Regions from separate parts of the Streptomyces sp. NPDC058796 genome, predicted to be linked through region 3. Evidence: riboswitches for the same ligand, from Rfam matches in the RefSeq annotation. Region 3 holds a riboswitch; each other region holds the start of a gene.

Region 1 (4,310 bases), on a different contig from region 3:
GGCGTGGTGAACGCGAACAGCAGCACCCCGAGGGAGGCCGCCGAGGTGCGCAGCAGCAGCTCACCGGCGCGCACCGGTCCGCCGTCCGCCGCCGTCAGGAACCTGTCCGGACCGCCGACCTGAACGAGCAGCGGCAGCGCCCCCGTCACGCAGAAGCCCAGCGGCACCCGGTACGCCCGCCACAGCCTGCGCCCGGGCACCCCCGCCGGCCCCAGCAGCACGGCGAGCGCCGTGACCAGCACCAGCGCCGCACCCGGCCAGGGCGGCAGCGAGACCGCCAGCACGGTCAGCCCGAGCCCGAGCACGGCCTTGTCCACGGGATGACGGCGACGCCAGCGACTGCTGTGCGCCGCCGCGTCGATCGGCAGCACTCAGTCCCCTTCGGGAGCGTCCCGTACAGCAGCAGCCGCCGTCGCCCGCTCCGCGCCCTGCCGCCGCCCCCGGCGCAGCCCGAAGTAGTACGCCAGCACGCCCGCGCCGATCGCGGCCTGCAGGGCGAACAGCGCCGACTCGACCTCTCCCGAGGGCGGTTCGTACAGCGGCGAGAACCACGGCTCGTACTCCGGCTCGATCTCGGTGATCGCCGTCTCCGCCTCCGCGTCGGCCCCGGCGAACGGCTCCTCCTTGTGGTCGCCGAGTCCCAGCGCCAGCGGCAGTACCGCGAGCGCCGCCACGGCGAGCAGCAGCAGGGCGTTGATCTTGGCGTTCCGGCTCATCGGGCCACCGCCTGTCCCTCGGTCTCCTCGGACCCCGCGGTCCCCGGCTTCGTCAGCAGGACGCCCAGCCGGGTCAGTTCCCCCTTGCTGGACTGCACCAGCAGCCGCATGACGATCACGGTGAGCAGGCCCTCGCTCACCGCCAGCGGGATCTGGGTGACGGCGAAGACGGACCCGAACTTGCCGAGCGAGCCCAGGAACCCGCTGCCCGGATCGGGGAAGGCCAGCGCCAGCTGCACGCTGGTGACGCAGTACGTGGACAGGTCGGCGACGAACGCCCCGCAGAACACGGTGACCATCAGCGGCACGTCGCAGCGGCGCAGCAGCCGGTAGACGCCGTACCCGGCCCAGGGGCCGACGATCGCCATCGAGAAGACGTTGGCGCCGAGCGTGGTCAGCCCGCCGTGCGCGAGCAGCAGCGCCTGGAAGAGCAGGGTGATGGTGCCCAGTACCGCCATGACCGGCGGCCGGAAGAGGATCGCGCCCAGACCGGTGCCGGTCGGGTGGGAGCAACTCCCGGTGACGGATGGCAGTTTCAGGGCCGACAGGACGAACGTGAAGGCCCCGGAAGCGCCGAGGAGCAAGGTGCTCTCCGGGTGTTCCCTGACCTCACGGGTGAGTGACCGTACTCCGTGGACGACGAACGGCGCGGACGCGACACCCCAGGCGATCGCGTGCGCCGGAGGCAGAAAGCCCTCGGCTATGTGCATGACTCGGCAGACCCTCTCCAGCACCTCGTGGATGGACGACGCGCCTTGGCCGGTCTCCTGGCTTACGGGTACCACCGCCCGTGCTCCGCCTTCCCGGATCGCAAGCGATCCAGTGGCTGCCCGCGAGGGCCGGAGCCGGACTTCCCGATTCACAGTGGCGAGGGCCGCACCGGCATCACACCGGATTTCCCGTTCACCAAGGCGTGACGACGGTAGTGCTCCCACGAGGCGGTGACAAGCGGGCCTCCCGCCCGGCGGGCGCGCACCCCTCAGCCGTCCTGCGAGCCGGACCGGCCCCGGCCCGTGCGCCGCACCACCATGTCGCGCATCCGCTGCGTCAGCGCGGTCGCGGCGGCGGTCAGGAACACGAAGCTGTACGCGATCTGCAGGACCGTCACGATCCGCGCCGACTGGCCCCGCGGAGCGATGTCGCCGTACCCGACGGTCGCCAGGGTGACGACGGTGAAGTACAGGGCGTCGACGCGGGTGTGGAGGCCGGTGAACTCACCGGGCTGCTTGGCGAGGGCGTAGTAGGTGGCGGAGAAGACGTGCACGGACAGGACGATCAGCAGGGAGAGGACCATCCCGGGACGGGAGTCCGGCCGGTCGACCAGCACGTGCCGGATCTGCCGGAGCAGCAGCACGGCCACGACGGCCAGGACCAGGGCGAACAGCAGCCAGCTCACCAGGGGGCGCTGCGGGCCCAGGTGGTCGAGGGGGAGGAGGAAATAGGCCGTGACCACGACCGTCGCGGCCCCGGCCCGCACCACCCAGGGCCGCACCGCGCGCCACTTGGCCCACCGCCCCCTCACCGCACCGCCCCGGCCGCCGGCCCCCCGTCCGCGCCCGGCTCGGTCCGGTGTGCCACCTGGGCGACGATGAAGGCGACCACCGACCCGGTGACGATCAGCGGCATCTGGTCGTGCGCGTCGCCGCCCATCAGCAGCACCGCCAGCACGGCGCTGGCCAGCGGCAGCCCCGTCACCGCGGCCGCCGCGGCGGAGATGCCGAGGGCGAGGGCCGGCGTCGTGCCGAAGCCGGGCAGGCCGGAGCAGGCCAGGGCCGTCGCCGTGCCCAGCAGCACCGCCGGGAAGATCGGGCCGCCGCGCAGACTGCCCAGCGCGATGCCCCAGGCCAGCCCCTTGCACGCGACCAGCGCCACCAGCGCGCCCACCGACCAGGCGTGCGGGTGCGCGGCGAGCTCGGCGAGCGTGGCCTGCCCGGACAGTGCCGCCTGCGCCGGGGAGCGGCCGGTGATCAGGGCGTACGCGGCGACGCAGACGCCGACCGCCGTGGCGCAGGCGACGGTCCGGACGGCCGTGTGCTCCCGCGTCCAGGAGACCGTGCGCCGCCCCAGCGCGCGGGCCAGTGTGATCAGCACCGCGATCAGCGCCGCCGTGGGGACGCCCCAGAGGAAGTCCCCGGCGTCCGGATTGGCGCCCGGCGGCAGGTCGTGCAGCGTGAGGGCGCCGGTCTTCAGGCCGGTCCACTGGCCGAAGCCGGTGAAGACCAGGGCGCCCGTCGCGCTGGCCAGCAGGCAGGGCAGCAGCAGGGTGACCAGCTGGGCGCCGCCGAGCCCGGCGCCCTCGATGAGCAGCACGGCCGCGGCCACCGGGCCGCCGAGAATGGTGGAGATCGCTGCGGTGGAGCCGGCCGTGGCGAGGACCGCGCTCGCTTTCGGGTCCCCGGCCGCGCCCGCCCGCCGCACCGCCAGGAGGGCGAGCCCGCTGCCCACGGCCATCAGCGGCGCCTCCGGTCCCAGTACCACCCCCAGGGGCAGCGTGGCCAGCGCGGCCAGAACCGCACCGGGCAGCGCGCGGGGGCCGACGGGCGCGCCGCCCAGCCCGTTCACCGGCAGATGACCGCCGCCGCCCGGCATCCGGGTCACGATCGGCGCCAGGATCAGCCCCGCCAGCACCAGCGCGGGCAGCGGCCACCACCAGGGCGGGGCGTCGTACCCCACCGCCTCGGGCAGCGCCGTCCACACCCAGTGCTGGAGTTCGTGCTGCAGCCCGACGAAGAAGAAGCAGGCCAGCGCGATGGGCACCCCCAGCAGCACGCACAGCAGCAACAGCCGCAGATAGCCGGGGCTGAGCAGGGTGCGCCGCAGGGACTGCTCGGCCCGGCCCGGCACCGCGTTGGCCGGCGCGGGCTGCGTCGTCACGGGCCCTCCTCCGTCCACCGCACCCGCGGCACCCGGTCCCTCACGAGCGTTCGCATGTGCGGCTCAGTAAACGTGAGGCGTCCCGGGCCCGCACGCGCACGGCGTCCGTCCCGGGGACCGGGCGGCAGGGCGCGGCGTCTGCCGGATTCACCCGTCCGGCGGACCCGCGTGGCCGGGCGGTGCGGGTGGCCGCAGGCTCGAATGACCTGTCGGCGCCTCGCGGTGCCGACGGGCGCAGGTCCGTACGGGGGACACGCAGAAAGGACTCCGCTCATGAGCCAGCACGCCGCACCTTCTCCCGGCAGGCCGACGCACGGCACCGGCACCCCGCGGTCGGCGGACCGTTCCAGCGGCTGGGTGACCGGCGGCGTCGTCTTCGCGGGCGTACTGCTGCTGCTGAACGGCGCCCTCGCCGTCCTGCAGGGCATCGCGGCCATCGCCGAGGACGACGTGTACGCCCGCGTCGGCAGTTACGTCTACGAGCTCAGCCTGACGGGCTGGGGCGTCATCCACGTCATCCTGGGCGCCCTGGTCCTCGTCACCGGAGTCGGCCTGCTCAAGGACATGGCCTGGGCACGCTTCGCCGGTATCTTCCTGGCCTCGCTCAGCCTGATCGCCCAGTTCCTGTTCCTGCCGTACTCGCCCGTCTGGTCCGTGATCATGATGGCGATCGACGTCTTCGTCATCTGGGCCCTGGCCAGCCGCCAGGACCAGGCCGCC
Region 2 (4,310 bases), on a different contig from region 3:
CTGCGCGCGCCCGCGCTGATCGCGTTCGTCAAGGACACGCTGATCTACATCGTGATCGCGGTGGCCATCATCTACATCCCGATCAAGCTCGGTGGCTTCGACGACATCTTCGCCTCGGCGAACGACAAGTTCACCGAGGCCGGCAAGGGCGGACTGATACCGGACCACGGCGGCCAGTGGACGTACGCCACCCTGGCGCTCGGCTCGGCGCTCGCCCTCTTCATGTACCCGCACTCGATCACCGCGACGCTGTCCTCGCGCAGCCGTGAGGTGATCCGCCGCAACACCACCATCCTGCCGCTGTACTCGCTGATGCTGGGCCTGCTGGCGCTGCTCGGCTTCATGGCGATCGCGGCCGGGGTGACGGTGGAGAACGGGCAGCTGGCGATCCCGCAGCTGTTCGAGAACATGTTCCCGGACTGGTTCGCGGGCGTGGCCTTCGCGGCGATCGGCATCGGTGCGCTGGTCCCGGCGGCGATCATGTCGATCGCCGCCGCGAACCTCTTCACCCGCAACATCTACAAGGACTTCATCAAGCCGGACGCCACCCCGGCCCAGGAGACGAAGGTCTCCAAGCTGACGTCCCTGCTGGTGAAGGTGGGCGCGCTGGTCTTCGTTCTGGGCATGGACAAGACGGTCGCGATCAACTTCCAGCTGCTGGGCGGCATCTGGATCCTGCAGACCTTCCCGGCCCTGGTCGGCGGCCTGTTCACCCGCTGGTTCCACCGCTGGGCGCTGCTCGGCGGCTGGGCGGTCGGCATGGTCTACGGCACGGTCGCCGCCTACGGTGTCGCCTCGCCGACGCAGAAGCACTTCGGCGGCTCGTCCGACGAGATTCCCGGCATCGGCGAGATCGGCTACATCGGCCTCACCGCCTTCGTGCTGAACGTCCTGGTCACGGTGGTCCTCACCTTCGTCCTGCGGGCGGTCAAGGCGCCCGACGGCGTCGACGAGACCAAGCCGAGCGACTACACGGCGGACGCCGGCGACCCCGGCGTCCAGGTGGAGCTGCCGCCGGCCACGGCGGGCTCCTCGCACTGACCTCCGGTCAGTAACGGGCCGTCGGAGAGATCCGGCGGCCCGTTGTCGTACCCGTCGGGCACACTCGTCCGCATGGACTTCACGATCCGGCGGGCGGCGGCCGACGAGTACGAGACCCTCGGCGAGATCACCGCACAGGCCTATCTCCAGGACGGCCTCCTCGACTTCGGGGAGAGCGACGCGTACCTCGGCGAGCTGCGGAACGTGGCCAAGCGGGCGGCGGCCGCCGAGGTGCTGGCCGTCGTGGCGGACGGCCGGGTGCTGGGCGGCGTGACCTTCGTGCCGTCCGGCGGCCCCATGGCCGACATCGCCCGGCCCGGCGAGGCCGAGATACGCATGCTCGCCGTCGCCCGCGAGGCCCGCGGACGCGGGGCCGGCGAGGCCCTGGTGCGGGCCTGCGTCGACCGTGCGCGGGCCGTCCAGGCCTGCACGAGCGTCGTGCTGTCGACCCAGCGCACCATGCGCACCGCCCACCGGCTCTACGAGCGGCTGGACTTCGTCCGCGCCCCCGGCCGGGACTGGAACCCGTTGCCGGAGCTGGACGACATCACCCTCCTCGCCTACGAACTGAGGCTCTGACACCGGCGCGAGACGTCCCATGACACACCACCGAGACACAACATCTGGGGGTGCTCGCGACACCCGGCACAAGATGTATGCTCGTGCTCGCTGTCGCCGCAGGGGAATCCGGTGCGAATCCGGAACTGTCCCGCAACGGTGTACATGCGTGCATCCGCACGTCTCCGCACGTGCGCGCACGCATGTCCAGTCCGAGGACCTGCCGACGGTGCGCCCGGCCGCCTTGGCCCGGGCGCCATGACGTCCGGGCCTCGTGGAGTGGGCCGGTGGACGCGACGCCGTGCGCGCTCGTGAGCTGCCCCTGCCCTCCGCCAGGCCCCGTGCCGAGCGAGGGAGTGCTCCACGTGACCATCGCGCCAGCCGATCCGGCTTCAGCGACCCCGGTGACGGCGACCGGTGAACCCGACGGACCCGGTGCCGCGCTGCTGCGGACCCTGACGGACCTGACCGCCGACCTCCCCGACGCCGACCCCGGCCGGGTCGCCGCCGCCGCGCTGCGCGGCCGGTCCGCCCGCGCGGACGAGGCCGAGCTGCGCGAGCTCGCCACCGAGGCGGCGGCGGGGCTCATCTCCGAGGACCCGGTCTACTCGAGGCTCGCCGCCCGCCTGCTGGCCATCGGCATCCGCGCGGAGGCCGCCTCGCAGGGCGTCACCTCCTTCAGCGGCTCGGTCGCCACCGGCCACCGCGAGGGCCTGATCGCCGACCGCACCGCCGCGTTCGTACGGCTGCACGCGCAGCGCCTGGACGCGCTGGTCGACCCGGCCGCCGACGACCGCTTCGGCTACTTCGGCCTGCGCACCGTGTACAGCCGCTACCTGCTCCGGCACCCGATCACCCGCCAGGTCGTCGAGACCCCCCAGCACTTCATGCTCCGCGTCGCCGCCGGACTCGCCGAGGACGACACCGCCCGCTCCGTGGACGAGGTGGCCGCGCTGTACGGCCTGATGAGCCGCCTCGACTACCTGCCCTCCTCCCCCACCCTCTTCAACTCCGGCACCCGGCACGCCCAGATGTCGTCCTGCTACCTCCTGGACTCCCCCAGGGACGAGCTGGACTCCATCTACGACCGCTACCACCAGGTCGCCAACCTCTCCAAGCACGCCGGCGGCATCGGCATCGCCTACTCCCGCATCCGCTCCCGCGGCTCCCTGATCCGTGGCACCAACGGACACTCCAACGGCATCGTCCCGTTCCTGAAGACGCTGGACGCCTCGGTCGCCGCCGTGAACCAGGGCGGCCGGCGCAAGGGCGCGGCGGCGGTCTACCTGGAGACCTGGCACGCGGACGTCGAGGAGTTCCTGGAGCTGCGGGACAACACCGGCGAGGACGCCCGCCGCACGCACAACCTGAACCTCGCGCACTGGGTGCCGGACGAGTTCATGCGCCGGGTGGACGCCGACGGGCCCTGGTCGCTGTTCTCCCCGGCCGACGTCCCCGAGCTGGTCGACCTGTGGGGCGCGGAGTTCGACGCCGCCTACCGCAGGGCGGAGGCCGCCGGACTGGCCCGCAAGACGCTGCCCGCGCGCGAGCTGTACGGCCGCATGATGCGCACCCTCGCGCAGACCGGCAACGGCTGGATGACCTTCAAGGACACCGCCAACCGCACCGCCAACCAGACGGCCGAGCCGGGCCACGTCGTCCACTCCTCCAACCTCTGCACGGAGATCCTGGAGGTCACGGACGACGGCGAGACGGCGGTCTGCAACCTGGGCTCGGTCAACCTCGGCGCGTTCGTCGACGTGACCGGGGGCGGCATCGACTGGGAGCGGCTGGACGCCACCGTCCGCACCGCCGTCACCTTCCTGGACCGGGTCGTCGACATCAACTTCTACCCGACCGAGCAGGCGGGCCGCTCCAACGCCCGCTGGCGTCCGGTCGGCCTCGGCGCGATGGGCCTCCAGGACGTCTTCTTCCAGCTCCGGCTGCCCTTCGACTCCCCCGAGGCGAAGGCCCTGTCCACCCGCATCGCCGAGCGGATCATGCTCGCCGCGTACGAGACCTCCGCCGACCTCGCGGAGCGGAGCGGCCCGTTGCCGGCCTGGGAGAAGACCCGCACCGCCCGGGGCGTGCTGCACCCCGACCACTACGGCGTCGAGCACACCTGGCCCGAACGCTGGGCGGCGCTGCGCGAGCGCATGGCCACCACCGGACTGCGCAACTCCCTGCTCCTGGCGATCGCCCCGACCGCGACCATCGCCTCCATCGCGGGCGCCTACGAGTGCATCGAGCCGCAGGTGTCCAACCTGTTCAAGCGCGAGACGCTGTCCGGCGAGTTCCTCCAGGTCAACTCCTACCTGGTGGACGACCTCAAGCGGCTCGGCGTGTGGGACGGCCGCACCCGCGAGGCGCTGCGCGAGGCGGGCGGCTCGGTGCAGGGCTTCACCTGGATCCCCGAGGACGTCCGCACCCTGTACCGCACCGCCTGGGAGATCCCGCAGCGCGGCCTGATCGACATGGCCGCCGCCCGCACCCCGTACCTCGACCAGGCCCAGTCGCTGAACCTGTTCCTGGAGACGCCGACCATCGGGAAGCTCTCCTCGATGTACGCGTACGCCTGGAAGCAGGGCCTGAAGACCACGTACTACCTGCGCTCGCGCCCGGCGACCCGCATCGCCCGCGCCGCCGCCCGGGCCACCGTGCCCGCCCAGCAGACCCCCGACCCCGAAGCGGTCGCCTGCTCCCTGGAAAAC
Region 3 (4,310 bases):
GGTGACGTCCTCGGGGGCCAGACGGTCGTAGGGCACACCCGAAGGGGTGACCAGCACCGTGTCGCCGACGCGTACCGAGACGTTGCCCGAGGTGCCGACCACCAGGCCGTCCGCCACCGTCCGCCGGGCCGTGGCGACGAGCGCCTCCCAGGCCGCCCTCCGGTCCCGTTCCTCTTCCGGTTCCGCTTGTCCCGCCGCCCCTCCGGCCCGCGAATACGTCACAGTCACCGTCTCCTCCCCGCCCGCTCCGGGCCCGTTTGGACCGCCGCCGACCGGCGTCGCGGCGATCCTGCCAGGCACGTCTCCGGAGAGCATCGGGGCGGACACGCGGAGGGAGGCGGTGGCGCCGGTTCCGGTCACCGTGACGCCCTGCTCAGTTCATCTTCCGTTCACCATGGTTACCTACGTTCGTCCAGCCAATGACCTCGAACGATTGCCTGGGTAAATGGAAAGCTTCTCGCTGATCCTCGCGATTGTGGTGGTGACCGCTCTCGCGTTCGATTTCACGAACGGTTTCCACGACACCGCCAACGCGATGGCAACGACCATTTCGACCGGTGCGCTCAAGCCCAAGGTGGCGGTGGCGATGTCCGCCGTCCTCAACCTTGTCGGCGCCTTCCTCTCCGTGGAGGTCGCCAACACGATCTCCAAGGGTCTCGTGGACGAGACCGGCATCCGTCCCGAGGTCATCTTCGCCGCCCTGGTCGGCGCGATCCTCTGGAACCTGCTGACCTGGCTGGTCGGACTCCCGTCCAGCTCCTCCCACGCCCTCATGGGCGGTCTGATCGGTGCCGCGGTCGCTTCGGCGGGCGTCGGCGCGGTCAACGGCGACGCGCTCGTCACCAAGGTGCTGATCCCCGCGATCGCCGCCCCGCTCGTCGCGGGTGTCGCGGCGATGCTCGGCGCGCGCCTGACGTACCGGCTCGGCCGCAAGGCCGACGGCAAGGCCGCCGCGAAGGGCTACCGCGCCGGGCAGATCGCCTCCGCCGGCCTGGTCTCGCTGGCCCACGGCACCAACGACGCCCAGAAGACGATGGGCATCATCACCCTCGCCCTGGTCGCCGGCGGTTCGCTCGCCCCCGACTCCGACCCGCCCATGTGGGTCATCCTGTCCGCGGGCATCGCCATCGCGCTCGGCACCTACCTCGGCGGCTGGCGCATCATCCGCACGATGGGCAAGGGCCTGACCGACCTCCAGCCGCAGCAGGGCTTCGCCGCCCAGACCAGCGCGGCGACGGTCATCCTGGCCTCCTCGCACCTCGGCTTCTCCCTCTCCACCACGCACTCGGTCTCCGGTGCGGTGATGGGCGCGGGCCTCGGCCGCAAGGGCGGTGTGGTCCGCTGGTCCACGGCCACCCGGATGTTCGTCGCCTGGGGTCTGACCCTGCCGGCCGCGGCCCTGGTCGCCGCGATCGCCGAGTGGGTCTGCCGGCTGGGTGACTGGGGCACCGCCCTGGTCGCGGTCTTCCTGGTCGCCTCCAGCGCCGCCATCTGGAAGCTCTCCCGGCGCGAGGTCGTCGACCACACCAACGTCATCGACACCGACGAGGCCGAGCAGTCCGGCGTGGTGACCCAGGCGATGGCCGCCGTGACCCCGCCCCCGGCGGGCGTGACCGAGGAGCCGGCGGCCGCCGTCGCGTCCTCCGCTTCCGAGTCCAAGGCCCCCTCGGCCACCACCACCGTCTGAGCCCGCGCCCCGGGTACGAAGGAAACGAACTCCATGAGCATCGACTGGGCAGCTCTCGGCTCCGTCTTCGGGGTCAGCCTCGTGGCCACCGTGGCCCTGGTGGGCCTGTTCACCCTCGGCATCGCCGGCCTCTCCCGCCAGGAGCGGGCCGCCGCCGAGGGCGGCTCCGCGGGCCTCGCGGTCACCGGCGCGTACGCGTGCTTCGCGGCCTGCGCGGCGGCGGTCGCGTACGGCATCTATCTGATCGTCGCCTGAGCCGGCAGGCAGCGCGGCGCACGCCGTGGTGCGGGGCGCGGGGCGGACCTCGGAGTCCGTCCCGCGCCCCGCTCTTCTCGTTCCCCGCGCACTCGTTCCCCGCGCCCGCGCACTCCGCCCGTGTGTGGGCCTTCGCACACTCCCCCCTCGCAGGTCAACGGCAAGTTGACGGGTGTTCGCGGGGCGTGGTGGACTGCCGGAGCCAATGCGGCGGCTGGAGAGGAAGCCCGGTGTGAATCCGGCGCGGTCCCGCCACTGTGACCGGGGAGTGATCCCCGGGAGCCAGGAACTCCCACCGCCGTTCTCTTCTAACCAGGGCGCGGACACCCTGAGTGAGGACCTATCACCATGCGCGGCTGCCGTTCCAGGCTCACCAGCGACACTCTTCGTCTTCCCCTCCCCGCGGCCGGTTGAGCCGTGCGCGCCGAACGCGTCTTCGCGTACGGCGCCGCCGCCGGCCTCCTCGGTGACCACCTCCTCGGCGACCCGCGCCGCGGACACCCGGTCGCCGCGTTCGGCCGTGCCGCCGGTGCCGTGGAACGGCTGCTGTGGCGTGACCACCGAGGGTGGGGCGCGCTGCACACCGTCGTGTGCGCCGGTGGCGCCGCCGCCCTCGGGCTGGCCGCCGGCCGCGCCGTACGCCACTCCCCCGCCGCCTCCGTCGCGCTGACCGCCGCCGCCACCTGGGCGGTCGTCGGCGGCACTTCGCTCGCCCGCGAGGCGGGCGCCGTCGGCCGTGCCCTGGAGGCCGGTGACGTCGAGGCGGCCCGCGCGCGGCTGCCGCACCTGTGCGGCCGGGACCCGCAGGCGCTGGACGCCGACGGGATCGCCCGGGCGGTCGTGGAGTCCGTCGCGGAGAACACCTCGGACGCGGTGGTGGGTGCCCTGGTGTGGGGCGCGTTGGGCGGGGTGCCCGGACTGCTCGGTTTCCGGGCGGTGAACACCCTGGACGCGATGGTCGGCCACAAGTCGCCCAGGTACCGCCGCTACGGCTGGGCCTCGGCCCGGCTCGACGACCTCGCGGGCTGGCCGGGCGCCCGCCTGACCGCCGTCTTGGCCACCGCGGCCGGCGGCGGTCCCCGGGGCGCCGTACGGGCCTGGCGCGCCGACGCCGCGCAGCATCCGAGCCCCAACGCCGGTCCCGTGGAGGCCTCGTTCGCGGGCGCCCTGGGCGTGCGGCTCGGCGGGACGCTCTCCTACGGCGGGCGGGTCGAGCACCGGCCGGTCCTCAACGGGGCGGCGGGGCGCCCCGTACGGGCCGGTTGCGGCGACATCGAGCGGGCCGTGCGGCTCTCCCGGCGCGTGGGCTGGCTGGCGCTCGGCGCGTGCGCGGGCGCGCGGCTGCTCGTCCGCGGGGTCATCAGGAAGGGACGTACGTCATGAACGGTGGTCTCCTCGTCGCCGGCACCACCTCCGACGCCGGCAAGAGCGTCGTCACCGCCGGGATCTGCCGCTGGCTGGTGCGCCAGGGCGTGAAGGTGGCGCCCTTCAAGGCGCAGAACATGTCCCTCAACTCGTTCGTGACGCGCGAGGGCGCCGAGATCGGGCGGGCGCAGGCCATGCAGGCCCAGGCGTGCCGGGTGGAGCCGACCGCGCAGATGAACCCGGTGCTGCTGAAGCCGGGCGGGGAGCGCAGCAGCCAGGTCGTGCTGCTCGGAAGGCCGGTCGGCGAGATGAGCGCCCGCGGCTACCACGGCGGACGGCAGCAGCGGTTGCTGGGCACCGTGCTGGACTGTCTGGCCGAGCTGCGGGGCACGTATGACGCGGTGATCTGCGAGGGGGCGGGCAGTCCGGCCGAGATCAACCTGCGCCGGACCGACATCGTGAACATGGGGATCGCCCGGGGTGCCGGGCTGCCCGTGCTGGTGGTGGGCGACATCGACCGGGGCGGGGTCTTCGCCTCGTTCTTCGGCACGGTGGCGCTGCTGGCGCCCGAGGACCAGGCGCTGGTCGCCGGGTTCCTCGTCAACAAGTTCCGCGGCGACGTCTCGCTGCTGGAGCCGGGGCTGGAGATGCTGCACGGGCTCACCGGACGGCACACGTACGGCGTCCTGCCCTTCCGGCACGGGCTCGGCATCGACGAGGAGGACGGGCTGCGCGTTTCCCTGCGCGGGACCGTGCGGGAGTCCGTCGTCGCGCCGCCGGTCGGCGAGGACGTGCTGCGGGTCGCCGTCTGCGCCGTGCCGCTCATGTCCAACTTCACGGACGTGGACGCGCTGGCCGCCGAGCCCGGTGTCGTCGTGCGGTTCGTGGACCGGCCGGAGGAGCTGGCCGACGCGGACCTCGTCATCGTGCCGGGTACGCGCGGGACGGTCCGGGCCCTGGAGTGGCTGCGGGAGCGGGGGCTCGGGGACGCCATCGCGCGCAG

The links. Region 3 has a riboswitch for cobalamin ahead of ACFW47_RS30270 (cobalamin biosynthesis protein). Riboswitches for the same ligand answer to the same signal wherever they lie in the genome.
Region 1: another riboswitch for cobalamin. It lies ahead of ACFW47_RS17500 (energy-coupling factor ABC transporter permease); the one in region 3 lies ahead of ACFW47_RS30270 (cobalamin biosynthesis protein).
Region 2: another riboswitch for cobalamin. It lies ahead of ACFW47_RS33470 (ribonucleoside-diphosphate reductase subunit alpha); the one in region 3 lies ahead of ACFW47_RS30270 (cobalamin biosynthesis protein).

Annotation. Positions count from the first base shown of each region.
Region 1 covers NZ_JBHYOP010000006.1:253,087-257,396, reverse strand. The annotation lists gene cbiQ (cobalt ECF transporter T component CbiQ) at 1-371, opposite strand, end outside; gene ACFW47_RS17505 (energy-coupling factor ABC transporter substrate-binding protein) at 372-716, opposite strand; gene ACFW47_RS17500 (energy-coupling factor ABC transporter permease) at 713-1,426, opposite strand; cobalamin riboswitch at 1,456-1,642, opposite strand; gene ACFW47_RS17495 (potassium channel family protein) at 1,696-2,238, opposite strand; gene ACFW47_RS17490 (chloride channel protein) at 2,235-3,590, opposite strand; gene ACFW47_RS17485 (hypothetical protein) at 3,864-4,310, shown strand, end outside.
Region 2 covers NZ_JBHYOP010000020.1:43,014-47,323, reverse strand. The annotation lists gene mctP (monocarboxylate uptake permease MctP) at 1-1,041, shown strand, start outside; gene ACFW47_RS33475 (GNAT family N-acetyltransferase) at 1,114-1,620, shown strand; cobalamin riboswitch at 1,681-1,842, shown strand; gene ACFW47_RS33470 (ribonucleoside-diphosphate reductase subunit alpha) at 1,965-4,310, shown strand, end outside.
Region 3 covers NZ_JBHYOP010000014.1:53,666-57,975, forward strand. The annotation lists gene ACFW47_RS30255 (class II aldolase/adducin family protein) at 1-222, opposite strand, end outside; gene ACFW47_RS30260 (anion permease) at 446-1,687, shown strand; gene ACFW47_RS30265 (hypothetical protein) at 1,721-1,942, shown strand; cobalamin riboswitch at 2,115-2,254, shown strand; gene ACFW47_RS30270 (cobalamin biosynthesis protein) at 2,360-3,325, shown strand; gene ACFW47_RS30275 (cobyric acid synthase) at 3,322-4,310, shown strand, end outside.